2 regions of the Psychrobacillus sp. FSL K6-1415 genome follow, and region 1 is predicted to be linked to the other one. Evidence: riboswitches for the same ligand, from Rfam matches in the RefSeq annotation. Region 1 holds a riboswitch; the other holds the start of a gene.

Evidence for each region. A riboswitch is a leader RNA that binds a small molecule or an ion and turns the genes downstream of it on or off. The one in region 1 is predicted to bind FMN.
Region 2: it holds a riboswitch for FMN, as region 1 does, so the genes downstream of both, MKY60_RS08180 (ECF transporter S component) here and ribE (riboflavin synthase) in region 1, are expected to answer to the same signal.

What each region holds. Positions count from the first base shown of each region.
Region 1 is NZ_JBBOOQ010000001.1:1,577,038-1,580,468, reverse strand. Features, by position in the region: gene MKY60_RS07360 (DUF3889 domain-containing protein) at 1-57, shown strand, start outside; gene ribH (6,7-dimethyl-8-ribityllumazine synthase) at 152-616, opposite strand; partial or broken gene ribB (3,4-dihydroxy-2-butanone-4-phosphate synthase) at 653-1,240, opposite strand; gene ribE (riboflavin synthase) at 1,253-1,888, opposite strand; FMN riboswitch at 2,028-2,159, opposite strand; FMN riboswitch at 2,393-2,524, opposite strand; FMN riboswitch at 2,758-2,889, opposite strand; gene MKY60_RS07340 (hypothetical protein) at 3,180-3,404, shown strand.
Region 2 is NZ_JBBOOQ010000001.1:1,757,559-1,760,989, reverse strand. Features, by position in the region: gene MKY60_RS08180 (ECF transporter S component) at 695-1,288, opposite strand; FMN riboswitch at 1,442-1,574, opposite strand; gene MKY60_RS08175 (hypothetical protein) at 1,878-3,122, opposite strand; gene sigX (RNA polymerase sigma factor SigX) at 3,115-3,431, opposite strand, start outside.

The DNA.
Region 1 (3,431 bases):
ATTGAATATATTACTGACACTGATGAGCTTGTTAATATTCAAATACAAGAAAATTAGGATTTATTTTGAACATTTTTTTCTCCTTATTATAAGGATTAGTAAACCAACCAATGACCTGTTGCGTTGGTCATTGGCTTTCTTATTGCTCTTTTTACATTATCTTCAAAAGATTTGCCATCTCAATTGCTGATATAGCAGCATCGTATCCTTTATTCCCTACTTTTGTACCCGCTCGTTCAATAGCCTGTTCAATGGATTCAGTTGTAACAATACCGAAAATAACTGGTACTCCAGTTTGTAAACCTACTTGAGCGATTCCTTTTGCAGCCTCATTACATACATAGTCATAGTGTGTAGTAGCTCCACGAATTACTGTTCCAAGACCAATAACAGCATTATAATTATGTGATTCAGCCATTTTTTTTGCAATAAACGGTACTTCGAATACACCTGGAACCCATGCGACTTCTATATTTTCTTCCTTTACCCCGTGACGTTTCAATCCATCTATTGCGCCATCAACTAGCTTTGCATTTATAAAATCATTAAAACGCCCTACGACAATACCTATTTTCAAATCTGTTCCGATTAAATTTGCTTCTATTGTTTTTACCATCTTATTCTCTCCTTAGCTAACTTTATTATTTGTTAAGTAATTTGATAATTCTTCAATTGTTACAATCTTCACTTGAAATTGTTGGGCAAATTCCAGTAAATCTGGTAAGCGTGCCATTGTCCCATCTTCGTTCATAATTTCACAAATTACACCAGCTTTTGACGATGCACAGAGTATTCCAAAATCCACGGCAGCTTCTGTATGTCCTCGTCTTTCTAATACACCACCTGGTTTTGCAATAAGTGGAAAGACATGTCCAGGTCGCTTAAATTGTAGTGCTCTAGCTTGTGGATTAATCACTTGCAGCATTGTTTTAGATCGATCGAAAGCACTAATCCCTGTTGATGTCGTCTCATGATCAATCGACACAGTGAATGCAGTTTGATGAAAATCTGTATTGTCAGAAACCATCGGATGCAATTGCAATTCCTGGGCAATTTCTTCATGAATAGGCATACAAATCAACCCCCGACCATATTTGGCCATGAAATTAATATTTTCTGGTGTAGCAAATTCTGCTAAGCAAAGAAAATCCCCTTCGTTCTCACGGTTTTCATCATCTATTAAAATAATGATCTTACCTTGTTTTAAATCCGTTATTGCTTCTTCTATCGTATTTAGCATGTTATTATCTCCTTAAAAACCGTTCTGCTTTAGAAAATCTTGTGTAATAGTTGATTCCTTTTTATTTTTAACATATTGATACATATACTTTCCTAGCATGTCACATTCAATATTGACTAGTTCACGCTCTTTCTTCATCCCTAACACTGTCTCTTTGTTTGTATGGGGAATTAGTGAAATAGTTATTGTCGACTTAGTTATTTCAAAAATAGTTAAACTTGTACCATCTACGGTAATAGATCCTTTGGGAATACAAAAGTGACTTACATCTTCTGGTACAGTAATATCAATATAAACTGCATTTGCAGTAGGTCGTTTCTTCAATATCGTACCTACTCCGTCGACATGTCCGGAAACGAAATGTCCACCAAAACGGCCATTTGCGCCCATTGCTCGTTCTAGGTTAACAGCTGAACCATTTTTTAATAAATTGGTTGTAGTCGCATGAAATGTTTCTGGCATTACATCTACTGTAAATTCAGTTTGAGAAAATGTGATTACAGTTAAACAAACACCATTTACTGAAATGCTATCGCCCAATTTTATATCTTCTAAAATTCTGTCAGCTTGGATAGAAAGTTGCATACTGCTAGCACTTTTTTGAATGTTTTTTACAATACCTTGCTCTTCTACAATTCCTGTAAACATTGTATCCTCCTTTACTAATATGTTTTGAGGAGAAATCAGAAGCTTCTTAAAAACAAAAAACTCCGCCCACAAAGGTGACAGAGGAAAATTAGGTAGATTCAAACAAGCCTTTTGTAAATATTTCTCAAAAAGCATCGAACTACTCCTTCTCCCATCCAGACTATAACTGTCGGCTTTGGATTCACACCAAATCATGCTTTTTACGGCTCACAGGCTTCAAGATTGCTCTTTTACTGTCGATTGGGACTTTCACCCGACCCCGAAGGATAATTATTCAATTTAAAAAAGCGCAAGCTCCTATGCCAGCCTAGACAACCGGATAATAATTGCAATAAAGGCTACCTTTGCCTTTACTGCCCAGACTGAAACGACATGAGGAGCTATTCGTTGTAACTAGACATAAAAAAACACATCCAGAATTCATTGGATGCGAGAGAAGTCGTACTTTAATAAGCCCTTTTATATCGTTTTTTAGTATAACTAAAAAACCTATACAATAGGCACATATTCCTTCTCCCATCCAGACTATAACTGTCGGCTTTGGATTCACACCAAATCATGCGTTTTACGGCTCACAGGCTTCAAGATTGCTCTTTTACTGTCGATTGGGACTTTCACCCGACCCCGAAGGATAATTATTCAATTTAAAAAAGCGCAAGCTCCTATGCCAGCCTAGACAACCGGATAATAATTGCAATAAAGGCTACCTTTGCCTTTACTGCCCAGACTGAAACGACATGAGGAGCTATTCGTTGTAACTAGACATAAAAAAACACATCCAGAATTCATTGGATGCGAGAGAAGTCGTACTTTAATAAGCCCTTTTATATCGTTTTTTAGTATAACTAAAAAACCTATACAATAGGCACATATTCCTTCTCCCATCCAGACTATAACTGTCGGCTTTGGATTCACACCAAATCATGCGTTTTACGGCTCACAGGCTTCAAGATTGCTCTCTTACTGTCGATTGGGACTTTCACCCGACCCCGAAGGATAAATTATTTAATTGGTCTAAGAATAACAAGTCCTTAAATTTTTTGCAAGTTATTCCGATTACAAACTCCTAACAAAAATTAAATCAGAAATCTAAAAGTGCGTCCACGTTAACCTTTACAATTGCAATGATTGCCTATTTCAGCCTGAACTAGTCTGTCTTGAGTTTATTGTTTTGAACACCTCTTCTTTTTAAATAGATATACAAATATGTTTACAACTTATAGAAGTTCTATATCTTTCAAATAATCATAAAATACATAGATTCTAAAATATAAAATAAGGGGAAATGGAAATGTATGCTGTTCATTTTATGGAGAAAAATATAATTGTTTTAACTCAAGTATTGAGAGATATCCCTGCGGTCGAAGACAATCTAAAAATTAAAGGCCGAAAAGGCAAAGTGATTAGTGTCCAAGAAACCGAAGAAAATGGCATCCATGTACAAGTTGAATTTGAACAGATTGTAGATAAAAATAAAGCTGCTACAAAAGAACTTGGGAAGAAAAAACGAAAATAATTTTTTTATAATAAATACCCGTTAAAT
Region 2 (3,431 bases), 180 kb from region 1:
AAGTTAATTTTTAGTGATATTGGCGTTTACCTGTCCGCGCCATTCTGCAATTCTTAGAAAAATACCTAAGTGCGTTTTTGGTTAACTACAGAAAAACTACTAACTATTCCTAGATTAAGCACTCGAAGATGCAATTTCGTTCGCTCTAACGCTACTCTATACGATTGAAACCAGCTATTTTTTGCCGTATGTCTTCTGTCTTCTTACTAGTTGAAAGATGCTTGATAACAAATCCAGAGCCCCTGTTTTGTATGCGGTGCACTTCATATCATAAAGTACTAGGAACATGGACTTTGTGCGTATACATCCTCATCTTTTATGAAATAATTGAATCCAATTTTATCGTTACTTGCTCTCCCCTATTGTTTACTTGCTTACATCTGTGGCTTACTTGCGGTCGTAAAGAGCTTACTTGCCCATAGTCCATAATTACTTGCGGTTTATTACCTTTTACTTGCGAAAAGGATAATTTCCCCAAATAATTTGATTAATTCACAACCTAAATGAATGTAACTGAATTACTAATTGTTATTTTCTACTTATTAGTTCCAATGCTATAAATGATGTCTTTAGATGATCCTATATAATCACTGCTTACTTAGTTGATTGTGGCGGAAATCAAAGCGGTATTATCCATTTATATTTACTTTCCTCTAAAAAAAAGTTGTTCCTCCTAATGGAGAAACAACTTTTTTTAATTTGTATTAGGTTTCATATATGAATTAGTAACCTTATCAAGTAAAGGTTTTATACGTTTAAATAATACAATCATCACAATAGTTACAATTACGCCTTTAATCAAATTAAAGGGTAAAATACCGAAAATGATAGTATTAAACAAGGCAGTACCGGTTTCCATTGGGAAATTTAAGAAATAAGTGTACATTGGTAAAAACACATAATAATTTAAAACACTCATACCAATCGCCATAGATACTGTACCTGCTCCTAGTCCTACCATAATTCCTTTTGACGTAGTAACTTTACGATAAATCAAATACACTGGTGTTAAAAATAAGATACTAGTTACAAAATTAGCCATATGACCAACAGGTACACCAGTTGGACTTCCTGCAAATAACCAATCTAACACATTCTTTAAAAATGCAACTAGAATTCCTGCTATTGGTCCCATCGTGATTGCAGCGATTAAAGCTGGTATATCACTAAAGTCGACCTTCAAATATGCCGGTAAAACCGGTAATGGAAAAGCAAGTAGCATTAAAACAAAAGAAATACTACTAAGCATTGCAACTGCAATAAGCATTCGCGTTTTGCCTTTTATCATAAAATCCTCTCTCCTTTTGCGATTCACTCCACAAGAAGAAAGGTTCAGCTCGTTTGCACACTTAAAGAATCCCTTGAACCAATAAAGTTCAAGGGAGAAACAAGGTACACTTAAATAAGCGTATCCGTATAAGCATACGAGAAACGACTGCACCTTCACCTTCTCCCATCCAGACTATACTGTCGGCTTTGGAATTTAACCAAATCAACCTGTTAAGGTTCGCGGGCTGAAGAAATAAATTTCTAATACCGCCGGTCGGGAATTGCACCCTGCCCCGAAGATGAATCAATATTTTGTTGATCTTCATGATTAATATCTTGAATTAATAACATTTTATCAAATATAAACAATATATGCAACAGACCTGTTTGTAATTGAGACCAACATCCTAATATAGGCTATAATAAAAAATTTACGGGCTTTTTTGATTGAATTAAGGGCTATATTTGAAATCTTATGGGCTTTCATCTCGTTATTATTCCTGGATTGATTGTTTATGGGCTATTTCCATAACTTTATAGGCTATCGCGTACCCAGATACAAAAAAACTGCCAAGCTTTAGTTGATAAGGATTGGCAGTTGACGTTATTTAGTTGGTTCGCAAAGTAAAACCATTCGGTCCGATTGGAACAGGAAGTGAGCTGCTTAAATTAATTCCATCCCAACTTTCTTGTACAACATTTTCTAATTGGATGGATTGATTAAAGCTTGCGGCAGTTAGGGAAAAAGCTTCTAATAATCGAGATGCCTCACTCACATCTAAAGATTCCAGGTTTAAAGGTTTATCGAAGCGTATTACTAAACCTTTATCCTCTCTTACTGTGTAGGTCACATTATTTGGTATAACAGAAGTGTATATATCATTTCCAGGATCTCTCATATCCATCAATGCTTCCGATAATGTAGCGAATGTTTTATTAAAATTTGGTGCTAAATATGTCTCTCCATTAGAACCATTATATGCAAAGTAATTTACCTTTTTCTCTGTACCTTTTAGCTCCACAGGTTCATCTAGCGTACCGACTTGATCCCAGTCAATCGGCGAACCATCTTCATTGACCCTTAAAAAGGAATCAAAATCAGTGAAAATTTCATTGATAGAAGATAGATAAGGCGCCATTGCTCCAGGGGCAGCATCATAACCATGATCTACTGGTAAGTAGTGCTTTAACATTTTACCTTCTGTCAAAAAGTAACCTTTGTAAGGATGGTATTCTTGGAATCCAAGGGAAATCTCATCAATCCCAAATGCGTATCTTTCATATAGCTCCAAGCTATTTGGTGTCTTATTTGGAAAATCCATATCTATTTGTTCTTTAGGAATTACAATCGTTATTGGAATAGAGAGAGCATTTTCTAATAAAGAAAAATGAAATACTGTTCCTCCATTTAAATCGTTCTCGTAAACAGAGGTAAATAGACTGTCGAAAGGAACTAATTCATACGAAGATACTATTTTTCCAGACATAGTCGACATATCGCTAGACTTGTCTTCTTCAGTAGCCATTGATGCTTCTTCTGGTACGTCCATCGTTCTCATATGATCTTTTTCCATTGATGACTCTTGGGCTTTATCAGCTGTGGAACTCTCATTCTTATTTATAAAGGAAGAGACGAGAACTGTTAATATAAGGACAGAAGCTACGGAAATGATAAAAGGTAGCCATTTGTTCATTGAAACCTCTAGTCGATTACGTTTCTCAGGCCTCTCCTGAATTTCTATTTTGGATTTTACCAGTTTATACATTTCATCTTTCGAGCGTTTATCTGTAAACTTCGGCATGTTATTTAATAGCTCATCTAATACACGATCTTCTGTCTTTTTCTCACTCATGATGAACATCTGCCTCCTTTTGCTTATCAGATAATCGTTCACGAAGTGCTTTTATTGCACGATGTTGCGTTGTCTTCACTTTCCCTTCCGACCAATTTAGAATTTCCGATGTTTCCGCAATCGAAAGTTCCTGGAAATATCGCATAATAATAACCATTTTCTGATCTCCCGTACAATCATCCAATGCAATTAATAATGTTCTCATCTCATCATTAAGCTGTACTAAATCTTCCGGTAACATTTCGGAAGATGCAAGTTGCATCTTTTCCCAGTCAAATGAGTCAAATAACCTCTTTTTTCTGACGGTTT